4 regions of the Lactobacillus sp. ESL0233 genome follow, and region 4 is predicted to be linked to each of the others. Evidence: predicted binding sites of a transcription regulator. Region 4 holds the regulator's gene; each other region holds the start of a gene.

Region 1 (7,835 bases), on a different contig from region 4:
TTCATTTGCAATTGACCAAACTTCTGCTGGCCTCAATTCATTAAAATCATTATCTTTAAAAGCTAAATCCAAATAAAACAGCTCGCGCTCAAAATAAAGACTCGAAAGAAGCATTTGTTCTGGCAAGCTTTCTGCTAGTTCAGTTACCTGATTAAGATCACTAAAGCTATAAGCTTGCCGCTTATGTAATTGCTGATCTGACTTTTTAATTTTTGGTTTAAGTGAACTAGCTAATTCTGATAAAGGCGAATTTTCATCATCTTCTTGTCGCTGTTCATCAGTAAAATCATTTTCATCGTCGTCATCAGCAGTATCTACATCATCTGATTCTAAATCTTCAAAAGCTTTATTTAAGACCGGATTATCATTTTTTAAATCACTATCAAATAATTGTGACAACTCTGCACGATCTTGCTTTGTCACTTTTGTTATTAATAAATCTAAGCCGCCATTATTGGGCATTACTTGAAAAGTGACCGGGGCATCTTGACTAAATGAATGGTCATTATCAATTTCTTCTAAAATTGAATAAAAGAATTGCTGAATTTTATTTTTATCCCCTAATAAATCTAATACCTTAAGCCCACGCTTGGACAATTCATTTTTATCTATTCGTACTCGGATCGTGTTTTCATTAATACGTTTTACTTGCATGAATTCTCACCTCCATCGAATCCTTTTATCTATTGTAGCTTATTTTGTAACTAAAATAAAAGCGTTAGTTTAAATACCAACGCTTTTATTTAAATTTTTACATTAATTATATGTCAGCGATTTTTTGCATTTCTTCAAGTTCGAGCCGACGAACTTTACGCGGTAAAAACCGCCTAATTTCATCTTCATTATAACCAACCTGTAAGCGACGATCATCCATAATAATCGGACGTCTTAACAAACTAGGATTTTTTTCAACTAAATTAAGTAACTGATCGATTGATAAATCATCAAGATTAATCTTTAACTGTTGAAAAGCTCTTGAACGTGTAGAGATAATTTCTTCGGTACCATTCTCAGTCATTCGTAATATTTGAATAAGTTCCTCTTTTGTAAGTGGCTCTGAAAAAATATTTCTTTCTTTAAAAGCAATATCATGTTTTTTCAACCAAGCCTTTGCTTTACGACACGAGGTACAACTCGGAGATATATATAAATTCACCATATATTTCACGCTCCTTTGAACAATACGATTTCTTTTACCTCTTTAGTATAACATAACACTTCTTTTTTGTAAGTAATATCTTGTATACTAACCATATCTTTATATTAAATTACAAAGATGAATAATCCGTGACTTTTTAATTAAGAAAGTTTTAAGATATAATAAAAGAGTATTAGTGACATTAATACTCTTTTACATTTTTTATTTAATTAGTTAACTTTGACATTAAGTCATTGACTAACTTCTCATTGTCTTCAGCAGTTTCCGATACAAAACACGCCTGATTGGCCAAATCTTTAATATCTTCAGTATTCAGCTTCTTCATTAAACTTCTAATTCGTAAAATAGATGTTGCACTCATTGAATACTCATCAAGTCCCATTGAAAGTAAAATTGGGAACATGATATTATCACCAGCAGCTTCACCACACATACCACACCATATATTATTTTCATGGGCAGCATCTATAGTGTGCTTAATTAAGCGTAATACGGCTGGATTAGCTGGTTGATACAAATAAGAAACATTATCATTACCACGATCAGCAGCCATCGAATATTGAATTAAATCATTGGTACCAATTGAGAAGAAATCAACTTCTTTAGCAAATTGATCAGCCATTACCGCCGCAGCTGGTATTTCAATCATCATTCCGACTTGTAAATCGGAACCAACTTTAACGCCTGCTGCTGTTAATTTATCTTTTTCAGTTGCTAAAATTGACTTAGCCTTACGCAATTCACCCAGAGTACCAATCATTGGGAACATAATTCCCAATTTTCCATAAGCCGAAGCCCGCAATAATGCACGTAGTTGTGTTCTGAAAATTTCTTCATTTTGTAAAGATAATCTGATTGCTCGTACACCGAGGAATGGATTCATTTCTTCGGGTAAGTCCCAATAATCAAGGTGCTTATCACCACCAATATCCATGGTTCTAATAATAACTTGCTTACCATTCATACCTTCGATAACTTCTTTATAGGCTTCGAATTGTTCTTCTTCAGTTGGAAAATTTTTCGAATCCATATATAAAAATTCAGTACGATATAGTCCAATAGCTTCAGCACCGTTATCATTCACACCTTGCATGTCATTAGGTGTACCAATGTTAGCAGCAATAATAAACTTCTTGTTATCAGCAGTAACTGATGGTTCATTTTTCAGTTTTTCCCATTCAGCTTTTTGCGCCAAGAATGCTTCACTTTTTTGCTGATAAGTTGCTATTTGGTCAGCATCTGGTTCAATTACTACATCACCATTTAATCCATCAACAGCTATATTTTGACCATTTTCAACATCAGCAGTGATTGATTCAGTACCAACAACAGCTGGCAATTCAAGCGAACGAGCCATAATTGCTGAGTGCGCCGTCCGCCCACCAATATCAGTGACGAAACCTTTAACAAAGTTCTTATTTAGTTGAGCAGTATCACTTGGCGTCAAATCATGAGCTACGACAACCACTTCATGGTCAATCGTTGCCGGATTAGGTAATTCTTTTCCTAATAAGTGAGCCATAATTCGCTTAGAAACATCACGAACATCGGCAGCACGTTGCTGCATATATTCGTTATCAGTCATACCTTCAAAAATTGTAATAAATTTTTGGGCAGTTTCATCAAGTGCAGCTTCACTATTAATTTTTTGTTCCTTAATTTCGGTTTCAATTGCACCAGTAAATTCAGGATCATTTAAAATCATCAAGTGAGCTTCGAAAACTTGTGCTTCTTCTTCTCCCAAGCTTGTTTTAGCACTATCACGAATCTTTTCAACTTCAGCAGTTGAAACTTTAATTGCTTCGTGATAGCGAGCTAGTTCACCTTCAACATCGCTGACATTAGTCTTTGAAAATGAAAGATCCGGTTCTACCAAGAGATAAGCTGGTGCTACAGCAATACCATCACTTGCAGCAATTCCTTTTAATGTCTTGGTCATTATTCAGCTAAGCCTTCTTTTTTCATTGTTTCAGAAATAGCTTCAATAGCATCCTTTTCATCATCACCATCAGCACTAATTGAAACATCAGCATTTTTGCCAACACCAAGTGACATAACACCCATGATTGACTTCAAATTAACTGATTTGCCATTGTATTCCAAGTTGATGTCTGAACCAAACTTAGAAGCAGCTTGTACTAACAAGGTAGCAGGACGAGCATGAATACCTGTTTCTGCAATAACATGAAAATCGCGTTTTTCCATTATAATATCTCCTTTGAATTCAAAAAAATAAAACCGGTAGTAAATACCTATTCGTGTACTTAGACTATCATTTTTTTGCAAAATAGACAACATTAATGTAACAGTTTACATCATTAAACTTGTGTCTTCTTTTGCATGTAAATTATTTGACCTCCACGGAGTGCCTTACCAGTTATATTTTGTCTTTTCCCAAAAGATCTTAAAGCAGCTTGAAAAGCAAAGGCTTCTTTTGGGTGAACTTGATATGAATCAAGTTCACCGCTAGCTAACTGCTCAAGAATTTTTTGATAATCCAAATATACCACCGTTTCTTTCAAATTAATAATAATCTAGATAAATTTAGCAAATTTTTGACTACTTTGCTTATCTACATTTTAACATATTGTGCCTACATACAACCACCAAGCTTTTATGTTTAGCACTTGATTATTAAGAGTGCTAATTATATAATTTAGAAAAAGATGAATCAAAGCGAAAGGCGGTAATATAATTGCTTTGTCAAAACTGTCATAAACGACCTGCTTCCATTCACCTCTTTGCTCAGGTAAATGGTGAAAGTCGCGAAATCAATTTATGTGGTCAATGTTATCAAGAACTTGAACAACAAGGAAATATTAATATGAGCAATAACAATAATAGCTTTTTCGGTGATTTTAATAATCCATTCAATAATGGTGGTAATGCCAATGATTCACAAATGAATAATAATGGTGGGACTTCAGTTGGCAATAATAGCGGTAAGCGGTCACTTTTAGATCAGTATGGAACTGATTTAACTGACTTAGCTCGAAAGGGTAAAATCGATCCAGTGATTGGTCGTGACCAAGAAATCGCTCGTGTAATTGAAATTCTAAATAGAAGAACTAAAAATAACCCTGTCTTAATTGGCGAGGCTGGTGTAGGTAAAACTGCAGTAGTTGAAGGATTAGCTCAACAAATTGTTGACGGATCTGTCCCAGCTAAATTACAAGACAAAAGAATTGTTTCATTAAATGTGGTTTCTTTAGTTCAAGGGACCGGAATTCGTGGACAATTTGAACAACGTATGCAACAACTGATTAATGAATTACAAAATCAAGATGACATTATTCTTTTTATTGATGAAATTCATGAAATTGTTGGTGCAGGAAACGCTGAAGGAGGAATGGACGCTGGTAATATTATTAAACCGGCCCTTGCCCGTGGTGATCTACAATTAGTGGGAGCAACTACTCTCAAAGAATATCGTGAAATTGAGAAAGATTCAGCCTTAGCTCGAAGATTTCAACCAGTTGACGTAAAAGAACCTTCTGTTAAAGAAACAATTCGCATTCTACAAGGAATTAAAAAACGTTATGAAGATTATCATCATGTACAATATACAGATGATGCTATTCAGGCTGCAGCTGAACTATCTGAACGCTATATTCAAGATCGCTTTTTACCAGATAAAGCAATTGACCTACTTGATGAAGCTGGTTCGCGTATGAATCTAACAATCCCTTATGTAGACAAGGATAAAATTAAAGAGCGCATTGAAGCTGCACAACAACTTAAACAGGAATCGCTTAAAAACGAAGACTATGAAAAAGCCGCTTATTACCGTGATCAAATTGAAAAATATAATAAAATGAAAAATCAAAACGTTGATCCGGATAAGTCACCTATTATTACAAATAAAATAATGGATAAAATTGTAGAAGAAAAAACAGGTATCCCGGTAGGTGAATTACAAAAGCAAGAAGAAAATCAATTGCAAAACTTGGCTACAAATCTGAAGTCACATGTTATTGGCCAAGATGAAGCTGTTGATAAGTTGGCGCGAGCTATTCGCCGTAACCGAATTGGCTTTAACAAATCGGGTCGTCCAATTGGCTCATTTCTTTTCGTTGGGCCAACTGGAGTTGGTAAAACAGAGCTAGCCAAGCAATTAGCTAAGCAAATGTTTGGTTCAGAAAATGCCATGATTAGATTTGATATGTCAGAATTTATGGAATCCTATTCAGTTTCTAAATTAATTGGTTCTGCACCGGGTTATGTTGGCTATGAAGAAGCTGGTCAATTAACTGAACAAGTTCGACGTAATCCATACAGTTTGATCTTGCTAGATGAAATTGAAAAGGCTGATCCATCTGTAATGAATTTATTCTTACAAATTTTAGATGATGGTCGCTTGACTGACTCACAAGGACGCCAAGTTTCATTTAAGGATACAATTATCATTATGACTTCAAATGCAGGTCAAGGAATTAAACGTGCCAGTGTAGGCTTTGCTGCTGAAACCGCAGACAAAAAAACCGATTCTGTCCGTAATTCAATGAGTGAATTCTTTAAACCTGAATTTTTAAACCGCTTAGACGATGTAATTGAATTTAACGAATTATCAACTAAAGATTTAATTAAAATTGTCAATTTAATGCTTGATGAAGTTAACGGTATGGTCAAAAACCAAGGAATTAATATTACCGTTACAGACGAAGCTAAGGAACAATTAGTTCAAGAAGGATATAATCCAGCAATGGGTGCACGCCCACTTAGAAGAATAATTCAAGAAGAAATTGAAGATAAAGTAGCAGATTTTAAACTTGATCATCCAGCAGCTAAAAAATTACTTGCCAAGGTTGATAATCAAAAAATAGTCATTAGTGAATAAAAATAATATTTTTATTAAATATTAAAGAAGAAAAAAGTAAAAATTAGCGTTATAATAAAGTAAGGAAATAGTGAAAATAGAAGAAATGGGTGAATAGCATGCATTTGATAGATGTGACCAATAGTTATCGTGAATTAGTTCATAGTCAACTAAATACAACTAACGTCAATTATGTCAAGGTTTATTCCCTAGGCAATACCTCTGTTATCTATACTGAAAGTGACGATGCAATCGAAATTGTTTTGGAAAACCACAACCGACGTGTTCGTAAAGAAGAAATTGATTTTATCATTGAGCGACTAATTAAAGAAGAAGCCCCAGCATATACATTGATATCTGATAAAAATCAAAGAGTAATGGAAATTCACTTTGATAAATAAGAGTCTAAAAAGAAGCTAGCTCTTTAAACTAATATAAAAAGGGTTTGAACATAAATGTTCAAACCCTTTTTGGTGGTCTGGGAAAATAGTTTTTCCCAGACTTTTATTTTTTTACATACTGTAAAGTGTTGATTTATGAAAACATTCTAACTTCAAGGAAAGTTCTTTTTACCTATAATTTTTCAGTCAATTTAACATCTGGATATTTATCTTGGAAAAATCTTTCAGCAAACTGATTTTCAAATAAAAACAAAGGTTGATCATAACGATCCTTTACAAGCAAGTTACGACTACTTGACATTGCTGGATCCAATTGACTAGGATCAATCCATCTAGCTACACGATGACCAATATTAGTCATTTCAATCTCAGAATTGTACTCATTCTTCATTCTAAATTTAAAAACTTCAAATTGTAACTGACCAACTGCACCTAAAATATAATCATCTGTTTGGTAATTACGATAAAGCTGGATTGCCCCTTCTTGAACCAACTGGTTCATTCCTTTATGAAAGGATTTCTGTTTCATCACATTTTTAGCCGTAACACGCACAAACAATTCTGGCGTAAATTCTGGCAAGGTAGGATACGTTATCTTGCGTTTACCAGCATAAATACTGTCACCAATTTGAAAATTACCCGTATCATATAAGCCAACAATATCGCCAGCGACAGCATCAGAAACTTGAACTCGCTCACTAGACATAAATTCAGTCGCATTATTTAATCTAATTGGCTTATCAGTTCGCGCTAAAGTTACATCGAGTCCCTTTTTGAACTCACCACTACCGATTCTAACAAAGGCTATTCGATCACGATGCTGTGGATTCATATTTGCTTGAATTTTAAATACAAAGCCAGAAAATTCTGCATCATCTGCCTCCAAGCGTTCATCCTGATTAACCACATGGCTTGCAGGGGCAGGTGCTAATTTAACAAAACCCTTTAAAAAAGTTTCCACGCCAAAATTAGTTAAGGCTGAGCCAAAAAATACTGGGGTCTGGTCACCAGCCATAATCTTAGTAAGATCAAAAGTATTTCCCGCTTCTTTAATTAATTCAATTTCACCTAAAGTGTCTTGAAACTGAGGATTTTGACTCATTGGCTCACTGGCTGGTAAATTTCCCGCTTCATTTAACGGAATGAATTGTTTTGCCCCTGCTTGATGATATAATTCAACCTGGTTGTTTGCTATATCATATAATCCTTGCAGTGTTTGACCGGAGCCAATTGGCCAATTCATCGCCACCCCCTCAATTCCTAACAAGTCTTCTAATTCAGCAATCAAGTCGAGCGGTGGGCGCCCATCGCGATCAAGCTTATTCATAAAAGTAAAAATTGGAATGCCGCGTTGCTTGACGACTTTAAACAATTTTTTGGTTTGAGGTTCAATTCCCTTAGCCGAATCAATTACCATAACGGCAGAGTCAACTGCCATTAAGGTCCGATAGGTATCTTC
Region 2 (7,835 bases), on a different contig from region 4:
CTAGGAAATCTGTCCCTCAATACTGTTAATATCATCCTGGCCATCCATATGAACAATTGCTTGAATAGCAGCTGTTATTCCCTTCACATCATCAAGTAAACTAAGACTCGGTGTTTCAGGGTGACTAATCACTTGTTCAGGTAAATACGGAATATGCATGAAACCTGCTTTAAGATTAGGAAATTCTTTATCAATCATATATTGAACTTGATACATAATATGATTACAGACAAAGGTTCCAGCAGTTGTCGAAACATAGCTTGGCAACCCTGCTTCACGAATCTCTTTAACCATTGCCTTAACAGGTAATTGAGTAAAATAGGCATTTTGACCGTCTTTATGGATGGCAGTAGCAATTGGTTGATAGCCTTTATTATCAGCAATTCGCCCATCATCAAAATTAATTGCTACTCGCTCAGGAGTTAGAGCAAAGCGCCCACCAGCTTGACCAATATTTAAGACATAATCAGGCTCTTCTTTGATAATTGCCTCACGTACTACTTGAGCACAATCGCCAAAAACAGTTGGAATTTCTAACTTAATGATTTTAGCACCAGCAATCTCATCATCTAAAAGCTTGACTGCTTCAATTGCTGGATTAATTTTATCTTCACCAAACGGATCAAAACCGGTAACTAATATTTTCATTGTTTTTCTCTTTTCTAAAAATTAAAAAGCTAAGAAATACATTAAAACGATGTGGACAACTAACATACTAATGGCAATGGGAAACTGCTGTTTAATTACTCCTAATGGATCTTGCATCTCCATTAGAGCTACTGGCAAAGTATTAAAATTGGCAGCCATTGGCGTCATTAATGTACCACAATAGCCAGCGGTCATTCCTAATGATGCAACAACAACTGGTGAACCGCCTTGTGCCACAACAAAGGGAATTCCAATACCAGCGGTAATTACTGCAAATGCAGCAAAAGCATTCCCCATAATCGCTGTAAAAACAGCCATTGCTATACAATACAAGCATACACCTAATAAGTGATTACCAACAGGAAATAAACCCGAAATTGCCTTAGCAGTAATTTTACCTACACCTGAAGCAGTAAACACTACACCCAAAGTAGCAAGTAATTGTGGTAACACCCCAGCTGAACCTACCGAACGAACCATTCTTTGTGTATCTTCATAAACTGTTTTTGGACTTGATTTAGTCAAAACCATTGCTACAATTAGTGAAATGATAGCAGCAATACCAATGCCAACCTGTCCACCTAATTTGGTAAACTGCGCAATCACTAATGCTAAAATTGCCAATAAAATACTAGGTAAGAAAATCCAATTACCAATACGCTTAACTGTTTGATTAGCAATTTTTTCATCAAGTTCCTTAATTTTACCAACTCGAACTTGTTTAAGAAGAGACAGTAGCGCAATAATTAATAAAATTCCACCATTTATTTCATTGGGTATCCATTGACCAGCTGCAAATAAAATTGCAAATAAAAGCCAAAAAAGACCCGTTCCCCAACGTGCAGGATTAGTTTTATCACGCCAAGATTCAACTGCAGCTGCCAAAAAGAACAAACCAATTAAAATATAAAAAGCTAACAAAAGATTATTAATTAGTATATTCATTTATTTCCCCTTTTTTATTTTTTTGTCAAAAGCATGATTGTAAAGTAAACATAAAATATAACAAATCACAGCAATCGGAATAGTAATTAATACCACAGCTGACGTGCTAATCGGATATCCTAATGATTTCATAGTACTAGAAATTAACAATACACTAGATGAAGCAACAAATAAGTTTTGTGCAAAGAAATTACCAAAATTATCACTAGCAGCAGCTCTTGCTTTAATTTGATCAACTTCTAATTCTGTCATTTCTCCATTAACTTTGCCTGCAGCTTGTGCCATTGGATTGATCAACGGAGCGATAAATTGTACCTGCCCTTGGACAGAAATCCCAAATAAACAAGCAAGTTCACGAATAGCTGTATAAATATCAAAAATTCTTCCTGGTGTTAGATTTTTCATTTTTTGAATCAGATTAACTGCGGCTGTCTTAAGACCATGGCGTTCTGATATACCAATTGTTGGTAAGGTTAAGAAAAATAATGAGACCATGCGGTTATCAATGAAACCTTTCCCCAGAATTTTCAAAAAAGAAACAAAGTCAATTCCTGATACCAATGCAGTAACTAATGCTGCAATTACAACTACGGCAACCGTATCTAGTCCTAAAGCAAAACCTATAACGATTACTAGGATGCCAAGTAAACTCAAATATTCCATTACTTTTCCTTTCAAATCAAAAAAATAATTATATTAGTATAAAATACTAATATAATTATTTTTTGTCAAATTGGTTTCGGTCAACTCAGTTTATTCTAATAATAACCAAATAACTGTTTTATTAATATGGTTAAAACTCCTTCGGATTAATCAGCTGACCTTTAGCAATAGCCCCATAAAACTTTCCTTTAATTTTAAAGGCATTCCCATAATTACAAATACTTGTACCGATTTGTTTACCATAACGATTATAAATTTTTAGGGTTTTCGTTCGCTAATCATAATAAACGCCAGTCACATTTTTAGCAGTAACACAATAAGGCTTAAACAGCATAAAAATTGCAACTGCTAACTTTGGTCCTAATTGCAAAACGCAAACTAGAAGCTAAGCCAAAACCATTTATCCATTTTCCTTTATCATTATAAATGTATGTCAATTTCACTTCCTTGAACCTACACAATCTGTTTTGATTACATTGAATCGCTTTACCTAGACAGTTGTACGGTCGAATTAGAGCATAGGCTAACTGATGTCAAAGGTAAAAAAATAATTAGCTAATAACAAAAAGGAACTGTTCCGACCAACAGTTCCTTTTTAAATATCGGTTATAAAATTACATCATGCCTGGTGCACCAGCAGCAGCCGCATTTGGATCAACTTCTGGCTTATCTTCAGGTATTTCTGCTACAACTGCTTCAGTTGTTAATAATAAAGCAGCAATTGAAGCAGCATTTTGCAAAGCAGTACGAGTCACCTTAGTTGGGTCAATGATTCCAGATTCAACCATATTCTCCCAGTTGCCATCGGCTGCATTGTAGCCAATTTCTAGTTCTTGACTCTCAAGTTTATTCAAAATAACTGAGCCATCTTCACCGGCATTTTCAGCAATTTGACGAACTGGAGCAGTCAAGGCCCGCAAAACAATGTTAATTCCAGTTTGTTCATCAACACTGTCACCCTTCAAATCCTTAATAGCACTCTTAACATCTACTAAAGCAGTACCACCACCGGCAACATAGCCTTCATCTACAGCTGCCCGAGTTGAATTTAACGCATCTTCAATCCGGTAGCGACGCTCTTTTAATTCAGTTTCAGTAGCAGCACCAACATGAATAACAGCCACACCACCAGTTAATTTAGCTAAACGTTCTTGCAACTTTTGTTTATCAAAGTCAGAAGTAGTTTCAGCGATTTGTTTTCTAATAGAATCTTCACGATCCTTAATAGCATCTTCTGAACCAGCACCATCAACAATAGTGGTTGAGTCCTTAGTAATTGTGATACGCCGTGCTTGGCCTAATTGATCAAGTGTAGTATCTTTTAATTCAAGACCAAGGTCTTCAGTAATCACTGTACCACCTGTTAAAGCCGCAATATCTTGTAATTGTTCTTTACGACGATCACCAAAGCCTGGTGCCTTAACAGCAACGACATTGAAAGTACCACGAATCTTATTCAAGACCAAAGTTGGTAAAGCTTCACCTGAAACATCATCAGCGATAATTAATAAAGACTTACCTTGTTGTACAATTTCTTGTAATAGTGGCAAAACATCTTGAATATTCGAAATCTTTTTGTCAGTAATTAAAATGTATGGGTTGTCTAAATCAGCTTCCATCTTATCATTGTCAGTAACCATGTATTGTGACAAGTAACCACGGTCAAATTGCATTCCTTCGACCACAGAAAGCTCAGTTTCAATACCACGTGAATCTTCAATGGTAATAACTCCGTCATTGCCTACTTTTTCCATTGCATCAGCAATTAAATCACCAACTTCTTTTGAAGCGGATGAAACAGCAGCAACTTGAGCAATTTGCTCTTTAGAAGAAACTGTATGACTAATTTTATGTAATTCATCAACAACAGCTTTCGTAGCCTTTTCAATTCCGCGACGAACTCCAACTGGATTAGCACCAGCAGTAACATTCTTCATCCCTTCGCGAATAATAGCTTGCGTTAAAACAACAGCAGTTGTGGTTCCATCACCAGCAATATCATTAGTCTTTTGAGCAGCTTCAGCAACAAGCTTAGCACCCATATTTTCATAATGATCTTTTAATTCAATTGCTTTAGCAATGGTCACACCATCATTAGTAATATCAGGATTACCATAAGATTGTTCTAAAACAACGTTTCTTCCTTTAGGACCAATTGTTGCCTTAACTGTATCAGCTAATTTATCGACACCCTTTAATAAAGAACGTCTTGCATCTTCAGAAAATTTAATATCTTTTGCCATTTTTCTTACTCCTTAATTACTTAACAACTGCCAAAATATCTTTTTCATGAAGGACTAAGTATTTTTCACCTTCGTAATTAACGTCAGTGCCTGAGTACTTATCGTAGAGCACAATATCACCCTCTGCAACAGTCATTGGAATTTTACTACCATTTTCGGCATAGCTGCCTGCACCTACAGCAACAACTTCACCTTCAGTTGGCTTTTGTTTAGCATTAGAAGCAAGGACGATTCCGCCTACAGTTTTTTCTTCTTCTTCTTTAACTTTTACGATCACGCGATCACCTATTGGTTGTAACACGTTTGTCCCTCCTAAATTCAATTTAATATCTTTAATTTTAGTCATTAGCACTCAAATTAGCTAAGTGCTAACTTATAATTATGATAATAACCCCTTTTTGTTTAAAATGCAAGAAAAAATTAGCACTTTTTCAATTAAAGTGCTAATTTGTTTTAATCACTAAGTCACTAATATTTATGTGAGCTACTTCTTATCACTTTCTAAAAAATAAATTAATGTTTGCAATTCAGTAGCTAAATCCACATTTTGTATTCGTATTCCGCTCGGAGCTGAGAGTCTGATCGGCGTAAAGTTCATAATTCCTTTAATACCTGCTTCAACCATTTCATCTGCTGTTTTTTGAGCTGTATTAGACGGAACTGTTAAAATCGCAATTGTTATCTGTTGATCACTCAGCTGCTTTTTAAGCTCACTCATATCATATACAGGAACGCCGCTTAAAATTTTGCCTGTTATTTTTTGATCTATATCAAAAGCACAAGAAATTCGAATATTATTACTTCGCTTAAAATTATAATTAAGCAAAGCATGTCCCAAATTACCAACTCCTACCAAAGCCACATTGGTTAAAGTATCTTGATTCAATATTTTTTTAAAAAAAGTCAGTAAGCTTTTTACATCATATCCATACCCACGCTTACCTAATGCCCCAAAGTACGAAAAATCGCGCCTAATTGATGCACTATCAACTTGAACAGCTTCAGATAATTCAGTTGAGGAAACTTTCTCTTTGCCAGCTTCATTCAAGATGATTAAGTATCGATAATAAAGCGGCAGTCTTTTTGCTGTCGCCGTGGGAATTTTTATTTTTTCCATTTATTACAAAGCCTCCAACTTAATTATGCTAGCAAATTTCATTTGTGAATTACTCATCAATTATTTATTATTTTACCTATAAACTAGTGTTAGTTGCAAATATTTTTCACAATCTTTTAGATTTTAACACAACAAACACCACTTATCTAATTATCTTCAATGCCTCAAAAATCAACTATTAATTTATCTCGCTATATTTTGAAATAGACCATAGTCACTTTTAACTCGCTTCATATGCTAAAATAGTTTTTAGGTGAAAAATATGATAATTGCACAAGGACACGATTTAGAAAAACAATTTGGAGCTACTACACTATTTAAAAATGTCAATTTTTCAATCAATTCAAATGCAAGAATTGGCTTAGTGGGCTCAAATGGGGTAGGTAAAACTACTCTTTTAAAAATTATGACAGGTGAAGAAGAAGCTACACACGGTGAGTTTATTGTTAATAAAGCAATTGAAGTGGGCTACATCGCTCAAGAAAAAGCTTTAAATGAAAATAAAACCATTTGGAACGAATTACTCGGTGTTTTCTCTTCTTTAATCGAAATGAATACACAAATGCAAGTAATGCAACAAAAAATAGCTGAACATCCTCAAGATAGTCAACTTTTAAAAAAATATGATCAATTACAATTTGATTTTGAGCAAAAAGGTGGCTACAGCTATCAAGCTGATATTAAAAGTATTTTACATGGCTTTAATTTCCCAGAAGAAACTTGGTCTAAAACTATCAGCAACCTATCTGGTGGAGAAAAGACCCGCTTAGCCTTAGTCAAACTACTTTTACATAAGCCCCCCCTACTTCTACTTGATGAGCCAACTAACTATTTAGATTTAAATACGTTAGACTGGCTAGAAGCATTCCTTAAAGGTTACAATGGAGCAATTTTAGTAGTTTCACATGATCAGTACTTCTTAGACCATTTGGCCAACCAAATCTTTGAATTACAATTTGGCCAATTAACAGCCTTCAAAGGTAATTACTCCGATTACGTAAAACAGCGTCAATTAAGGGATCGTCAGCAAGAAGAGGCCTACGAAAAGCAGCAAGAAAAAATTAAAAAAGATGAAGAATTTATCCAAAAAAATCTTGTTCGCGCCACAACTACTAAAAGAGCCCAGAGCAGGCGTAAGCAACTCGAAAAAATCGAACGCATTACTCCACCAAAGCATAAAAACAAGGTCAAAATTAATTTCAAAAGTGATCGTCCCTCTGGTAAAGAGGTGTTAATCTTACATGATTTATCAATTGGTTACCCTAATAAGGTCATGGTGAATAATATTAATCTGCAAGTTAATAAAGGGGATCGCGTTGCTGTTATTGGACCTAATGGCATAGGTAAATCTACTTTACTAAAAACTATTATGAAGAAATTGCAACCTAAGATGGGTTCCATTAAATACGGAGCATCGCTTGATATTGGTTATTATGATCAGGAATTACAATTGCTGGATTCTAGTAAAACTGTGCTGGATACTATTTGGGATCGCCACCAAACTGTGCCTGAACGTGATATCCGTGCTGTTTTGGCTAGTTTCTTGTTTACAGCAAAAGATATTGATAAAACGGTCGGACAACTTTCTGGTGGACAAAAAGCAAGATTAACGCTAACAGTTTTGTCCTTAGAACATAGTAATTTCTTATTGATGGATGAGCCAACTAATCATTTAGATTTGGAAGCCAAAGAAGTGCTTGAACAGGCTTTACAAAAGTTCGATGGTACCTTACTATTTGTCTCACACGACCGCTACTTTATTAATCAATTAGCCAATAAGATTGTTGAAGTTAATCCTCAACAGGCAACAGTCTATGAAGGAGATTACACTTATTATTTAGATAAAAAAAATAAGCAACTTAACACCACCAAAATTGTGCCTAAGCTAGACAATGAAGACGCACAAAAAGCCACTAAATTATCTTACCAGGAACAAAAAGTAAAAGATTCACAAAAGCGTAAGCTACAGCGACAGGTTGAAGAAATTGAAGTTGAAATTGATAATTTAGAAAGACAACAGAAAATAATTCAGAGCGAAATGGCTGATCCGCTAATTGCAACTGACTTTAGCAAACTTGGACCTTTACAAGAAGACTTATCAGCAATTCAAACTGAACTAACTAAAACGAATGAGAAATGGGAAAAGATCATGATTGAGCTTGAAAATTTTTAATGTTAATAATATAACTTAATTTAATATCAACTTTAATGCTAGAAAG
Region 3 (7,835 bases), on a different contig from region 4:
GTCGTTTGCGTATTGATACTGACACAACAAAAACAATTTCAGCTAATGGAAGTTTAAAAATTAATTGGTTAAGTTCAATGTTTGGTGATTCCAGAATTAATGCTGGCATTTTTCTAGCAATTATTGCTGTTTTTCTTTATTGGTATTTAATGAAGAAGACAACGATTGGTTTTGAAATTCGGTCAGTTGGAACTAATCCTTTTGCCAGTCGCTATGCTGGGATGTCGACTAAAAAGAATATTATCCTTTCGATGTTGTTATCTGGAGGTTTTGCTGGCTTAGGTGGTGTAGTACAGGGACTAGGGACTTATCAGAATTACTTCACGCAAACAACTAGCCTAGATATTGGCTGGGATGGCTTGTCAGTTGCCTTACTTGGTGGTGGTACTGCAGTCGGTATATTGCTTGCTGCGTTATTGTTTTCTATTTTGAAAATTGGTGGTCTAGGTATGCAGACAATTGCGGGTATTCCCTATGAAATAGTTTCCATTGTGATTGCTGCAATTATCTTCTTTGTTGCCATTCAATATGTAATTGGCTTGTTATTTAAGGATAAAGGTTCAACCCCAGATATAGAAAAAGTCTCGCATATTACTGAAGGAGAGCAATAATGAATTTAGTTGCAATTTTATCTTTGCTAGTGTCATCAACCATTGTATATTCAACTCCCTTAATTTTTACTGCTCTTGGTGGAGTGTATAGTGAAAATTCAGGAATTACTAACATTGGACTTGAGGGAATCATGACCATGGGAGCTTTTTCGGCAGTAGTTTTTAATTTAACTTTTGCTACTTTTTTCGGCAAATTGACCCCATGGTTGGGGTTAATTGTAGGAGGAGTAGTCGGGTTGCTATTCTCACTTTTGCATGCTGTTGCAACGATTAATTTTCATGCCGACCATGTCATTAGTGGTACTGTACTCAATCTGATGGCACCACCATTAGCAGTGTTCTTGATTAAAGCAATTTATGATAAGGGGCAAACAGAAAATATTACACAAAGTTTTGGGTACTTTAGCTTTCCTGGATTAGTTAAGCTGCCGCTTATTGGACCAATTCTTTTTGAAAATACATTTGCTCCAGCTTGGGTTGCAATTTTTGTAGCGGTTTTTTTGTGGTGGATTTTATATAAAACTCGTTTTGGTTTACGATTACGCTCTTGCGGTGAAAATCCCCAAGCAGCTGATACGCTGGGAGTCAATGTTTATGGTATGCGCTATGCTGGTGTATTAATTTCAGGCTTTCTTGGCGGTATTGGCGGTGCAGTATTTGCACAAGCAATTTCGGGTAATTTTTCGATTTCGACGATTGTCGGTCAAGGTTTTATGGCTTTGGCAGCTATGATTTTTGGTAAGTGGAATCCTTTAGGAGCAATGCTTGCTTCGCTATTTTTTGGTTTTGCCCAAAGTATCAGTATTATAGGCAATCAGTTACCATTTTTTAATCATATTCCGTCTGTTTATATGCAAATTGCTCCTTATGTAATTACAATTATAATTTTAGTGTTATTCTTTGGTAAGTCAGTTGCTCCAGCAGCTGATGGTCAAAATTATATTAAGTCAAAATAGGAAGATAACAATGAAAGAAATTTATTTTAATCATGATGGCAATATTGACGACTTAGTGTCCTATTTATTGCTATTACAAGCACCAGATATTAAGTTGCTTGGTGTTAGTGCAATTGACGCCGATGGTTATCTTGAGCCATCAGTAGAAGTTTGTCGAAAAATGACGGATCAATTTAATTTGCGTGGTGATAAGCTAGCTATTGCTAAGTCGAATTCGCGGGCAGTTAACCAGTTTCCAGAAGCGTGGCGTACGGCATCATATTCCTTTAATTCACTACCATTACTAAATGAGTCTGGAAAAATAACAACTGGTGAAGCCGCTGAACCAGCGCATTTAGATATGATTGATAAACTAAGAAAGGCAGCTAAGCCAGTTACTTTAGTTATGACGGGTCCTTTAACTGACTTAGCCCGTGCTTTAGAAGTTGATCCCAAAATTGAAACAAAAATTGATCGTTTATTTTGGATGGGTGGTTCACTTGATGGTCATGGAAATGTGGTACAAGTAAATGCTGATGGAACACAAGAATGGAATGCTTTTTGGGATCCATTTGCGGTTGATCGAGTCTTTCAATCTGAGATTCCAATGCAAGTTATTGGGCTAGAGAGTAGTGAAGAACTACCACTAACCAATGATCTTAAGATGCACTGGGCAAGTTTGAGAAAATATCCGGTAGTTGATTTAGTAGGTCAAGCATATAGCTTATTAGTAAATCCTCCAATTCAAAGTGCCCAACTTTATTTTTGGGATGTATTGACGACAATTAATGCTTTATATCCAGAAGTGGTTCTAGCTTCGGAAAAGCGAACAGTTAAAGTACGTACCGTGGGTAATGCTGCGGGTCGTTTGGAAGATGATGAAAATGGGCGGGAGATTACTTTAGTAACCAAAGCTGATAAGGACTTCTTCTTTAAAAAGTTTGATGAATTAATGATGCAGACTAAGTAAAACTATAAAAACAGTTCTAGTTTAGAGCTGTTTTTTTGCTTTATTATAAATAAAGTGAGTATATATACTTACTTATAGTGATTTAAATTAAATTATTTTTTTATATCATTTAGTACAAAGAATGAGAAGATAGTTAGTTAGAAGAGTAGTCTACCTAGATACTAAAAGGATGAAAAAGCAAAATGTAAACAAGTAGTTAGAAGTCAACCAAAAAGACTAACTCAATAAAATACTGAGTTAGTCTTTTTATTTATAAAACTGGCTAATTTTTAGAAGCAATCTATACTAGAATCCTCGCCGGCTTAAGCCAATGAATCCCAAGCTGGTAATTCAGTTGCAGGACCTTCGGCTAAAGTGATTTGTTCAGAAGTTAGATACTTCTTATGAACAGCAACTTCATAAACGTATTCTTTAAACCATTCATTGTTCATTACAAAAAAGCCCTTGTCACCATTTTTTTCACCCCAGGAATTTTCTACTTTCCACTGGCGAATGTGACCCTGATCTTCGTCGACGCCAACAAGAGCCATGGCATGACTAAAGTAGCCGGCACCAGTTCGCAATCGATCAGCTTTTGACATTTTTAAATCAACCCCAAATAGGTCACTTAATTGATATAAGTTGCTATCTAAATAGCCTTTTTGCCGATCACTTTGCTCACCAACATCATTGCCAAACCAAACAGCTTCGCCATCTTTTAACTGGTTAACACTAGCACGTTCTAAGTATTCAATGGGAACATTGAGCCATTGAATGTGACAAGTGCCATCAATGTTATTGGCATCGGGCAAACTATAAAGTTTATTGTATTCATGGTCTGGAGCGTTAGCTAGAAGTACATAATCATTAAAGTCAACATCGCCCATATATTTATGTAGAAATTCTAGTGGGGTTAATTCTTTGTCTAAGTGATAATTTTTATCATCATCACGATATTCTAAATCAAACTTCTTAGGTGGCTCTCCTACAGCAATAGCTGTCATTCGATAAACCTCACTTAAGAATTGTTCACGAACGAGTTTGATTTTTTCATCTTCTCCTGCCTGCTTTAATTTACGTAGAACCAATGCGTCTTTTTTAAGCTTATCGCCTAAGGCTTTGCCAAAGCCAGCTGTATTATTTGCATTAAAGCTTTCCGGCATTGCATATGAAGGTACAACACCGTACTTTTCGATTAAGGCTGTTGCCATTTGAAAATGCCCGCCATCTTTGCCAGCATTATTTAGATGAGTTCTAACAATACGAGAATCAAGTGGCTCACTAGCTGTTGCAATAATATAGTTATAGAAATTATTAGCTCGTTCAATTTTGTCCCAGAAAAAGTTATAACTTTGTGAAAAAGTAAAGTTTTTACAATGATACTTTTGCCCAAAATTATGACGTAAAATATTTAGCGTCGCAAATTCCCAGCAGCGACCAGATTGACGTTGATTGGTTACATTATCAGTAGCTAATTCTGTAGAAAAAACGCGGGTTAGTTCATTTTGCACCCGATCATTATAAGCAGCAGCTAAGACACCACTTTTTTGTGCAGCCCTAGCAACAACCTGATTTTGCGTGCTTTTATTAAAATCAGCTGAAAACTTTTCTAATTCTTGTAAGGTAAGTTTGTATCCCATAGGTGAATCTCCTTTTAATTTAATTTTAAATCACTTTATATTTTAATCTAAAAGAAAAACGAGTTCAATAAGTGAACTCGTTTTTAGGAATTATAGGGTTGATAGTTTTGTCAGAATTGTGTTATTTAAGTTAGTCAATTTTTATTGAATTATCATTTTTATCTGTACTTTGCTTTGGTAAGACGACGGTTAAAACACCATTTTCATATTTGGCACTAATTTCATTAGCAGCAACATTTGGCAATCTAAAGCTTCTAGAAATGTGACCAATACTTCTTTCACGGTGAATAATACTACTATTGTGGGCAACATCCTTAAATGCTTTCCTCGACCCAGCAACACTTAAAATACCATTGTTGTAGTTTAAGCTAATATCATCTTTATTCATACCTGGCATATCAATATTAATTACATAATCATGATCATTTTCAGCCACATCAGACTGCATTAATTTTGTTATTTCAGTCTCATCAAAAAATTTTCTCGGAAGATCAAACCAATCATTCATTGCATCGAAAAAGTCATTGTGACGATTTATCATTTCATTTGTCATAGTAAAAACTTCCTTTCAAAATTAAATTAATTTATTACAGAAGACTTTCAATTCCTCTGTACAATTATTATTATAGTATTCAGCATTGAAAAATAAAAATAATTAGCACTCTTATTTTTTAAGTGCTAATTATGTGGTGGCTATCCTTTTATTATAAGAATTATAGCTTGTGGATTATTAAAATGAGGAGAAGAAGTTTTGACTTATTATCAGAAGATGACCCCAGAAGGCTATCAAAAAATTGAGATGGAAATTGCTCGTTTAAAAAAAGAGCGTCCAAGGCGAATTAAAATTTTGCAGGCAGCTCGAGCATTAGGTGATTTATCAGAAAATACCGAATATACCGAAGCTAAGCGCGAGTTAGGACATTTGCAAAGTAGATTACGTTATTTAAATAAGCAGTTGAATTATGCTGAAATTATTAAAAAAACTACTGATGGTAAAGTTGATTTAGGCAAAATAGTCACACTTAAGATTGGTCAAGAAAAAGAAACTGAGACATACCAAATTGTTGGGCGGATGGAAGCCGATGTTACTAAGGGTAAACTTGCCTTTGATTCACCATTGGGACAGGCGATTATGAAAAAAACTGTGAATACGACTGTAGAGGTAATAGCTCCTGCGGGAAACTATCAAGTAACAATTAAAGCGATCGATTAAAGACATCCTATTTAGTCGTACTTAATGTTAGTAATATATGTCCTATTAGGAATTAGTTGTGTCATATCTGAATTTAGATATTAAGTTTCGAGGAAGGAATCAGAAATCTTCTCGAAATGGATGGTCGAAAAAGCTAGCTATTTAAGAAAAGTTAATGATCATTTCATAAAATTACTTTTTTTTGCTATAATATGGATTTTGAAGAGTATACAATTAGTTAGATAGAGGTAGTTTTGTGAATACACCAGCATCAAGAGAAGGTAACCTAATACGCTATATTGTTTATTTTATTTGCTATTTAATGACAGCTGGCGTAATCAAGCTAGTTATTGAAAATCTGCCAATTCATATTTGGAATTTTATCTTATTTGCAACAATTTCCTTAATGGTTCTGTTATTTTTTATTTATCGCTTTAATCGAGAGCAACGCTTCTTTGCTCCAGGATTAGCCAGGTCATGGATTATTAGTAATTTTGCGCTTATTATTGGCATGACCCTGCTAATTACTGTATTCAGAATCAGTATTTCTTGGTTGCAATCGTATAATCACTTGCAGTTGTACGGTCTACAAACAACATATTTACACCATGAAGGGGTGGCAAATTATTGGTTCTTTGTGATTGCGTTAGGAATAGTTTTACCGATATTACAAGAGTTTTTAATTACTGGCTTTTTGTTTAACTATGCTTTTAGGCGTGATAATGTACCTACCGCTATTTGGGGGATTATTACATCTGGAATTTTATTTAGTTTGCTTAATTGGCAAAATTCAGCAACATTATTATTAATCAATTTCTTTTTTGGCGCTATTTTTGCTTGGTCTTATTTGTATACACAAACTTTATGGATGCCGATTTATTTATCTGTTTTAAATGGTGTTTTACTTTTAATTATGACGTAAACTTAAGAACCAATGTATTAAGATAACTAAATTGCTTGGTCTGTTTTGGGATCAATTATAAGAATTAAATTACATAAAAAACGTAGGTTAAATCCTTAGGATTGACCTACGTTTTTTATATAGTATTAAGCGGATAGCGTGAATCGAACCCGCATCTTCAGCTTGGGAAGCTAACATTCTACCATTAAACTATACCCGCATTTCCTATTTATTTTACCATAGTTTTTTAGAAAAACCAACTTTCGGCAAAATTTTTGGCTATTGGGCCATTTTAGTGGCAACTAGATTTACGTCACGCGTAATTAGTGCAGAAAAATTTTGAAATAACCACTGGCGTAGTTCATCTGGCTCAATAACTAATGGCATCCGATCATGGATTGGTTGCATTATTTGATTAGCCGTGGTAGTAACCATTGAAAAATAATCGTTTTGGTAAATACCAGCAATTAAGGTCAGGGGCTCGTTAGAATTATGAAAACTATATTCCTCATGTGCTTGTTTACCGTATTTAGTAATATAAGTTTCCTGTGCTGTTTCAAAAAAGCAGTTTGTAACAATAATGCATCGTCTACGTGCAAAAGATGAATCCCACATAGATGGCCGTTGATTGAAGAAACGTTCTATCCGAGCATTGAAAATAACTTGATTTTGATTCATTGGCTTGGGATAGCCCCAAGTTTTAGGAATTAAAAGTAACTGATTATTTTGATATAAGAGTATAGGGGCCTTTTTTTGGGGAAAAATATTAGAATTTTGCGGTAGATTCGAATCTGGTTCTATTAATGGTAATTTTAAATCGGTAATTAAGTATTTTTTGATTTCAGCTAAGCTTGGTATTTGGAATTGATGACACATTTGATCCTCTGTATTTTATCATGGCTTGATTTTTGGTAGAATTAGTTGTAATTACTGCATTAAAAAGATTTTAAAATTTTTTTCAACTTTCGGCAAGGAGGATACTAATGAAAAATAAAATACTACTTACGGGTGATCGTCCAACTGGTAAATTACACGTTGGACATTATATTGGTTCATTAAGAAATCGAGTTAAATTACAAGATTCTGGTGAATATCAGCCATATATTATGATTGCCGATACTCAAGCACTTACGGATAATGCACGTAATCCAGAAAAGGTTCGTAATAGTTTAATTCAAGTTGCGCTTGATTATTTGGCCGTCGGTATCAACCCAGATAAATCAACCATTTTTGTTCAATCACAAATTCCCGCCTTATTTGAATTAACAGCCTATTACATGGACTTGGTTACAGTTAGCCGCTTGGAACGAAACCCTACTGTTAAGGCAGAAATTAAGCAAAAAGGGTTTAATGATTCAATTCCAGTAGGTTTTTTGAATTATCCTGTTTCACAAGCTGCTGATATTACGGCTTTTAAGGCCACAACTATACCAGTAGGTGACGACCAAAAACCAATGTTGGAACAGACAAGAGAAATTGTTCGAACTTTTAACCGTGTATATAATTGTGATATTTTGGTGGAACCAAAGGGTTACTTTTCGACTAAAGGACAGGGAAGATTGCCTGGGCTTGATGGAAACGCTAAGATGTCAAAATCTTTGGGCAAT
Region 4 (7,835 bases):
TGAAAGTGGAGTAACATCGAGTAAAACGACATCCTTAACATCACCTGAAATAACACCACCTTGAATAGCAGCACCTAAGGCAACAGCTTCATCAGGATTGATTGAGTGGTCAGGTTCTTTGCCAGACCACTTCTTAACTGCTTCTTGAACCGCTGGAATTCTAGTCGATCCACCATTTAAAATAACCTTATCAATATCATTAACAGTTAAGTCTGCATCTTTTAGTGCATTATCAAATGGAATCTTAGTTCGATCAACAAGATCAGCCGTTAATTCATCAAACTTAGCACGAGTCAAATCAGCTTCTAAGTGTAATGGACCGGCTTCACCAGCAGAAATAAATGGAAGTGAAATGTGAGTTGAAGATACACCAGATAGATCTTTCTTAGCTTTTTCAGCAGCATCTTTTAATCTCTGTAGTGCCATCTTATCAGTTGATAAGTCCACACCATTTTCATCTTTAAAGCCTTTAACAAGCCAGTCAATGATCTTATTATCAAAGTCATCACCACCAAGACGTGTATCACCATTAGTGGACAATACCTGAAAAACACCATCACCTAGTTGCAAAACAGAAACATCGAAAGTTCCACCACCAAGGTCATATACTAAAACTTTTTCATCTTCAGCATCTTTATCCAAACCATAAGCAAGTGATGAAGCAGTTGGTTCGTTAATAATCCGTTTTACTTCTAAACCAGCAATCTTACCAGCATCTTTAGTAGCTTGACGTTGAGCATCATTAAAGTAAGCTGGAACCGTAATAACTGCTTCAGTAACCTTCTCACCTAAATAGTCTTCTGAAAATTTCTTAATATATTGTAAAATCATTGCAGAAATTTCTTGTGGTGTATAGGCCTTATCCCCAATTTTCACTTTATAACCAGCCTCACCAATGTGACGCTTAATTGAAGAAATAGTATTAGGATTAGTAATTGCTTGCCGTTTAGCTACTTCACCAACTTGAATTTCACCATCCTTAAAGGCAACTACTGAAGGAGTAGTTCTGTTACCTTCTGGATTAGTAATAATTTTTGGTTCCTTACCTTCAAGAACTGCAACTGCAGAGTTAGTTGTTCCAAGATCAATACCGATAACTTTTGACATTAATAAAACTTCCTTTCAATTATTGTGCAACAACAACCATTGCTGGTCTTAATGTGCGATCCTTATATAAATATCCCTTTTGTAAAACCTGAACGATATAATTCTTCTGCTCATTATTTTCAGCAGTAACCGTTTGAACTGCCTGATGTAAGTTTGGATCAAATTCTACACCTTCAGCATCGATTTCACTAATTCCATGATCTTTCATCGCTTTAATCAGGGAGTCAAGAGTCATTTGAACACCCTTTTTAAGCTGCTTTGAAGCTTCATCATCTACTTCAATTGCTAAAGCTCTTTCTAAATTATCCATTGCCGGTAAAATATCTTTAGCTAAAGACTGAGATTCATACTTAATCAATTGTGCACGTTCATTATTATAACGATTTTGCATATTTTGCATTTCTGCTTGACTACGTAAGTATTTATCTTCTAAATCTTTATTTTGTTCCTGTACCCTAGTTAACTCTGATTTGATTTTATCTTTTTCAGATTCAGATGCTTGTTGATCATCTACTTGAGCTTCAAAATCTTTCGTTTCATCCGTTGCCGGTTGATTTTCTATAAAATCTTTTTCATTAGTCTGTTTTTCTTTACTCACAGTTAACCTCCTTTATTTAAATCTGCCATAATATTCCAGTAGCTTTTTAGCTAATTCATTTCTAAAATATTCTAGTAGGCCAATCACTTGCGAATATGGCATATTATTAGGACCAAGTAAAGCAATAATACCCTTACCATATGACCCTACACTGTACTCTGCAGTAAGAAGACTATAATCCTTCAATAAATCATTAGATAATTCCGAACCTAAACTAACTCTTATGGGTGAGTGACTATCACTTGAGTTCATTACATTAGTCATTAAATTCGAAACTATATCTTCATGACCCAGTAATTCATAGAGCGATTTCAAACTTGAAGCATCGCTTAGTGAACTGTTATTTAAAAGGTTTAGCTGCCCGTCAACATACATTTGCTCACTAGTAGCCTCTTTAACCACATCTTCAACCAATTCAATTAATTCAGTGATATGATGAAGACCAAATTTTTCACTTAAATCTTGACTTAATAAACTCGGGTTTATTTCGTTTAAAGTCTTACCTACCAATTCATCGTTTAGCATTCGCACAGCTTTTTCAACTTCATCGCCACCAATATTATAGGGTAAACGATAAACTTGACTGTGAACATTCCCATCACTGGTAACCAAAATAGCCATAACTTGCCTATTCACTAATGGAACAATTCGAAAACCAGTAATAGTTAAAGAATTACTCTCTGGTCCTTCAGCAAAAGCAGTATAATTAGTCAAATTAGATAAAATCTTGGCCGCCTCTTGAACAATTTCATTAACTTGATGAAATGGCTGGCTAAATTGTAGCATAATTCTATCATATACTGATGCTGGCAAACGTAATGGCTCAACTAAATTATCTAAATAGTACCGATAGCCTTCAGTTGATGGTAAACGGCCACTAGACAAATGAGTTTTTTCAATTAAGCCCTTGTCTTCTAAAAGAGCCATTTCATTACGAATAGTTGCACTGGAAACTTTAATTGGCAGTTGGTTCATTACAGTTTTTGAACCGACAGGATCATGTGTCTGTGTAAAATTATTAATAATTGTTTTTAAAATTAATTCTTGACGTTCGGTCAACATAAATATCGCCCTCACTTTTAGCACTCTTATTTGCTTTGTGCTAACAATTATTATGATACTAGTATTTAGCAGAATGTCAAGCTGAGTGCTAATTATTTTGAAATAAATTTTTGCAACAATTTCAACTTACCTGTACCGCTCAAAATAGTCTGTAATCTTTAATTTATCCTGTTTCATTTGCTCTTTTAGTTGATTTAAATTAGCAAACTTTATTTCGCCACGTGTATACTTATACCATTTAATTATTATCTTTTGGTCATAAGCCTCTTCACTAAAACCAAATAAGTTAGATTCAATATATATTTTTTGGGCACTGTTAATTGTTACATTATAGCCTACACTAGTCATTGATTCATACCACTTACCATTAATCATTGTCCTTGTAGCATAAACGCCAACTTTAGGAATCACCTTATTCTCATCCCAAACTAAATTAGCAGTTGGAAAGCCCAACTTGTGACCATTACGTAGTCCATGCCCAATATAACCGGACATGACATAAGGTGTGCCAAGTAAGTCTTTAACTAAGTCCATTTTCCCATTTTTAATAGCTCTTTTAATCTCTGTTGAGCCAATTTTTTGGCCATTGTATGTTTGTTCCGGAACCGTAATAATCTCAAATCTGTTTTGCGCAAATTTGGGTAAATTTTGCATATTGGCAATATTTTTAGGTCCATAGGTATAATCAAAACCAGCAACAACAGTCTCAGTATTAAGTTTAACAATAATATTATCTACAAATTCTTGGGCACTTACTTTGCTAAATTGCTCATTAAAATGCATCACCAACAAATAATCTACTCCAAGCTGCCGCATTTTATATATCTTTTCATCTAGGGTATCAATATAACTCACTACTTGGTTTTGATAGACCTCCTTAGGATGCCGATCAAATGTCATTAGCACTAAGGGTAAGCCCTTACTATTGGCAGTGTTCTTTGCGACCTTTATTAACTGCTGATGTCCACGATGAACACCATCAAAAAAGCCGAGAGCCAATACAATTTTACCCGGGACAATATTCTTTTTAACTGGATAAGATAAATGAATAATTTGCACTGTTGAACCTTCATTTCATCTAATTATTTTGCAAAAGCATTAATTCAGGACGGTACATTGTACCTCTGGCTTGATAAATCGCCTTAACTTTATTATTGTACCTTAATGCAACTTTTTTTGCATTCGTTTTCAAAGCAATTGCTGCCCCATTTTTTACCTTTAGCCATTGATTTTCGTTCAAGTCAATTGTCTGATAATCTTTGAAAAATACTTCGATTGGTTGTATTGCTTTTTCAGCTATAGCTGGATTGCTAATAATTTCATCTAGTTTAACAGCTTGACTGAGATTAAAGCCTGAGCTTGCTGTCCTTCGTAAGGTTTGCATTACTGCCGGAACACCTATATTTTCGCCTAGGTCATTGACAAGTGAACGCACATATGTGCCTTTACTACATTCAATTTCAAAATTAAAAGTTTCTTGTCCCTGTTCTAAGTCAAATTGAGGCTCATCAACCGCGTTGTATGCAAAAATTTTAACTAATCGCTTTGGTCGTTCAACCTCAATACCTTCGCGTGCATATTCATAGAGGTGCCTGCCATTTAAACGTACAGCTGAGTAAATTGGTGGAACCTGTTCTATTTTTCCAATAAACTCTTGCATCCTTGTTTGCAGAGTATCTTTACTAATTTTCGTTGTTAAACGCTTAGTTTCGAGTACTTTACCAGATGTGTCATAACTATCCGTGGCATAACCTAACAGGCCCGCACCACAATATTTTTTATTTTTTTGATGCATTAATTCAATCAATTTTGTCGCTTGTCCAATTGCAATTGGTAAAACTCCAGTTACATCAGGGTCTAAAGTTCCCGCATGGCCAATTTTTTTAATATGCAGTACTTTACGCAAATGGTAAACAACATCTGCACTCGTCATACCCTTTTCTTTATCAATTACTAATATTCCGTTAATCATTTCCCTACCTACTAAAAAAGCGCTAACCAGCGCTTTTCTTAATTATTGCGATCTGCATCTTGCTTTTTTACTTCTGCAATTAAACGATCAATCTTACTACCATATTTAACTGAATTATCCCGTTTAAAAATTAATTCTGGAACTTTATAAACAGTTAAAATTTGTCCTAAGAGATGACGCATCATTCCCTTAGCTTTTTCTAAACCAATAGCCGTTTCTTCTTCCTTTTTTGGATTTTCAGAAAGAATGCTGTAATAAACAGTAGCATAAGACAAATCATTGGTACATTCAACTGCTGTAATCGTTACATCTTTAACACGTGCATCACGTATATCTTTTCGTAAAATTTTAGTTAATTCACGCAGAATTTCGCCTTCAACACGACCAATTCTATGTTTCATACTTTGCTCCTAATCACACTATTTTTGTGGCTTAACTTCCTGTTGTTCAACTGCTTCCAGCTCATCGCCAATTTTAATGTCATTATAACCTTCGATTGTTAAACCACAGTCAAAGCCCTGCTTAACAATTTTGGTATCATCTTTAAACCGTTTTAATGAACCAACTTTACCAGTATAGATTACAACACCATTACGTATCAAATTAACATCCGCATCACGTGAGATATAGCCTGAATCAACAAAAGCTCCAGCAATAGTGCCGACTTTAGAAACTTTCCATGTTTCACGCACGGTCAAATTCCCAACAACTTTATCTTCATATGTTGGCTCAAGCATTCCTTGCATAGCGGCTTTAACATCATCAATTGCTTTATAAATAACACTATATAAACGTATGTCGACTCCGCCATCTGTTTCCGCCTGCGACTTAGCGGTTACAGTCGGACGAACATTAAAACCAATAATAAATGCGTTCGATGCGGCAGCTAATGTTACATCGGATTCATTAACTGCACCAACACCAGCGTGAATAATATTAACCCGGACACCCTCAACGTCAATTTTTTCAAATGATTGTTGTAAAGCTTCAACAGATCCTTGAACATCAGCTTTTAAGACAACACCAACTTCTTTCATATTCTCTTTCTTCATTGTATCGAAAAGATTATCAAGGGTTACATGTTGTACATTTTCCCTGGATTGCTGTAATGCTTGTTGCGCCCTCTGTTCGCCGACACTACGTGCTGTCTTTTCATCATCAAAGACAACTATCTTATCAGCAGATTCTGGCACATCATTTAGCCCAGTAATTTCAACTGGCATCGATGGGGTAGCTTTTTCAACTTGACGTCCACGATCATTGGTCATTACCCGAACGCGTCCAAAACGATTCCCCACAACAATCGGATCTCCAGTATGCAACGTACCTTGCTGAATTAATAAATCAGCAACTGGACCACGTCCCCGAGATAACCGAGCTTCGATTACTGTACCAATCGCCTTTTGCTTAGGATCAGCCTTTAGTTCCATTAAATCAGCTTGGAGTAAAATCATTTGCAAAAGCTCATCAACATTTTCACCAGTTTTAGCAGATATTTGAACATAAATGGTATCTCCACCATAATCTTCTGGTATTAAATTATATTTCATTAATTGTTCGGTAACATGTTCCGGGTTAGCACCTGGCACATCCATTTTGTTAATTGCAACAATTATTGGCACTTTTGCACTTTTAGCATGATCAATTGCTTCAATAGTTTGTGGCATTACTCCATCGTCAGCTGCAACAACTAAAACAACAATATCTGTTATTTCTGCACCACGTTCACGCATATTTGAAAATGCCGCATGACCTGGAGTATCCAAAAATGTTATTGGCTTATTATCTATTTTTACTTGATAAGCTCCAATTTTTTGAGTAATACCACCAGCTTCATGTGCTGAAACTTGTGTATGGCGTAAGCGATCTAATAAAGTTGTCTTACCGTGATCAACGTGTCCCATAATTGTAACGACTGGTGGGCGTTTAACTTGTAATTTCGAATTTTGCGAAGCTTCCATTTGTTTTTCATAAAGAGTATCAATGTCGGAAATATCTTCATGAATTTTTTCTTCAGCGTTAATCCCATATTCAGCCGCAATTAACTCAATTGCATCTTTATCTAATGATTGATTTTGATTGGTCATCACTCCAAGCATAAATAATTTTTTAACAATTTCTGCTGGTTCACGATGCAATAATTTCCCCAAATCTTGAGCATTCATCCCAACTTCATAAACTAAAGTTTCTGGCAATGGGCGCTCTTTGCGTTGAGTTGGTTGTTTTTTAGGTAATTGTTCAAATTGCCGCTTTTTACCCTTATTTTTGCGCTTTTCTTGATGCTTTGAAAAATTATTGCCAGCATAATTTTGATTTTTTCCCTTACGACCAGGCTTACCAGAATTGCGAGTATGACCATTACCACGCCGATTCTCATCTTTTACAGGCTCTATCGTGGTATTATCTTCAATAACTCGATGCTTATTAACCGAAGATGACGCCTGATTTTGTTTCATTCTTGCTGGCGAAGGCTTAATTATTTTAGGACCGACTGTCTTAGGAGTAACTGCTACTTTTTTAACAGTTTGCTTTTCATTTGAACTTATTTTTTTCACTTCTTCTATTTTTTTAGTTGGCTTTTCTTCATTTGACTTTTCAAAATCATGTCGACTAACCTGTTTTGTTTGCTGATTTAATGAATTTTCTTCAACTCGCTGTTTTTGCTTTAACTGCTTAAGCAAGTCTTGTGCTACCGGCTTAGACGTTTTTTCATTATGATTTGTTTTAATCTTTTGTTTTTTGTTTACTTGATCACGATGCGCCTGATCATTTACACGATTAGTATTCCGCTTTTTAGTAGTCTTTTTTTCATCAACCTTTTTTTCGTTTTTACGAATTGAAGTTACAGAAACTTTGATTTTACTACTTTTCGAAGCGGATTTCTCTTCCTTTTTAGTGGGAGCGGGGTTTTGAAAACTACCCTTTATCTGATTCACTTCTGAATCTTCCAGTGATGACATATGATTCTTTACATTGAAACCGAGTTCTTTCGCTTTATTAACCACAACTTTATTCTCGATGCCTAACTCTTTTGCAATTTCATAAATTCTTGTTCTAGTCATCCAATCACACTCCTTCATTAATCTTTTGTACTAA

The links. The regulator HrcA, encoded in region 4, represses chaperone genes, less so after heat shock. The targets are predictions, from matches to a motif close to TTAGCACTCNNNNNNNNNGAGTGCTAA.
Region 1: a site for HrcA is predicted at 3,780-3,806, ahead of F5ESL0233_RS02330 (ATP-dependent Clp protease ATP-binding subunit). Genes of this name have one in related genera too.
Region 2: a site for HrcA is predicted at 4,845-4,871, ahead of groES (co-chaperone GroES). Genes of this name have one in related genera too.
Region 3: a site for HrcA is predicted at 4,791-4,817, ahead of F5ESL0233_RS06990 (Hsp20/alpha crystallin family protein). Genes of this name have one in related genera too.

The regions. Positions count from the first base shown of each region.
Region 1 covers NZ_REHH01000006.1:134,133-141,967, reverse strand. Annotated here, with positions in the region: gene F5ESL0233_RS02355 (adaptor protein MecA) at 1-654, opposite strand, end outside; gene spxA (transcriptional regulator SpxA) at 761-1,159, opposite strand; gene ptsP (phosphoenolpyruvate--protein phosphotransferase) at 1,365-3,098, opposite strand; gene F5ESL0233_RS02340 (phosphocarrier protein HPr) at 3,098-3,364, opposite strand; gene F5ESL0233_RS02335 (hypothetical protein) at 3,478-3,660, opposite strand; gene F5ESL0233_RS02330 (ATP-dependent Clp protease ATP-binding subunit) at 3,855-5,996, shown strand; gene F5ESL0233_RS02325 (DUF1827 family protein) at 6,095-6,376, shown strand; gene F5ESL0233_RS02320 (peptide chain release factor 3) at 6,549-7,835, opposite strand, start outside.
Region 2 covers NZ_REHH01000008.1:12,732-20,566, forward strand. Annotated here, with positions in the region: gene pcp (pyroglutamyl-peptidase I) at 1-648, opposite strand; gene F5ESL0233_RS06050 (DUF979 domain-containing protein) at 670-1,593, opposite strand; gene F5ESL0233_RS06055 (DUF969 domain-containing protein) at 1,594-2,256, opposite strand; gene groL (chaperonin GroEL) at 2,871-4,499, opposite strand; gene groES (co-chaperone GroES) at 4,516-4,800, opposite strand; gene F5ESL0233_RS06070 (redox-sensing transcriptional repressor Rex) at 4,984-5,616, opposite strand; gene F5ESL0233_RS06075 (ABC-F family ATP-binding cassette domain-containing protein) at 5,879-7,789, shown strand.
Region 3 covers NZ_REHH01000009.1:136,016-143,850, reverse strand. Annotated here, with positions in the region: gene F5ESL0233_RS07010 (ABC transporter permease) at 1-611, shown strand, start outside; gene F5ESL0233_RS07005 (ABC transporter permease) at 611-1,567, shown strand; gene F5ESL0233_RS07000 (nucleoside hydrolase) at 1,578-2,516, shown strand; gene F5ESL0233_RS06995 (C1 family peptidase) at 2,819-4,135, opposite strand; gene F5ESL0233_RS06990 (Hsp20/alpha crystallin family protein) at 4,266-4,688, opposite strand; gene greA (transcription elongation factor GreA) at 4,887-5,348, shown strand; gene F5ESL0233_RS06980 (CPBP family intramembrane glutamic endopeptidase) at 5,584-6,249, shown strand; tRNA gene F5ESL0233_RS06975 (tRNA-Gly) at 6,378-6,448, opposite strand; gene F5ESL0233_RS06970 (SOS response-associated peptidase family protein) at 6,508-7,104, opposite strand; gene trpS (tryptophan--tRNA ligase) at 7,212-7,835, shown strand, end outside.
Region 4 covers NZ_REHH01000007.1:304,553-312,387, forward strand. Annotated here, with positions in the region: gene dnaK (molecular chaperone DnaK) at 1-1,107, opposite strand, end outside; gene grpE (nucleotide exchange factor GrpE) at 1,127-1,705, opposite strand; gene hrcA (heat-inducible transcriptional repressor HrcA) at 1,718-2,767, opposite strand; gene ribF (riboflavin biosynthesis protein RibF) at 2,894-3,826, opposite strand; gene truB (tRNA pseudouridine(55) synthase TruB) at 3,846-4,739, opposite strand; gene F5ESL0233_RS04545 (ribosome-binding factor A) at 4,778-5,140, opposite strand; gene infB (translation initiation factor IF-2) at 5,159-7,801, opposite strand; gene F5ESL0233_RS04555 (ribosomal L7Ae/L30e/S12e/Gadd45 family protein) at 7,806-7,835, opposite strand, start outside.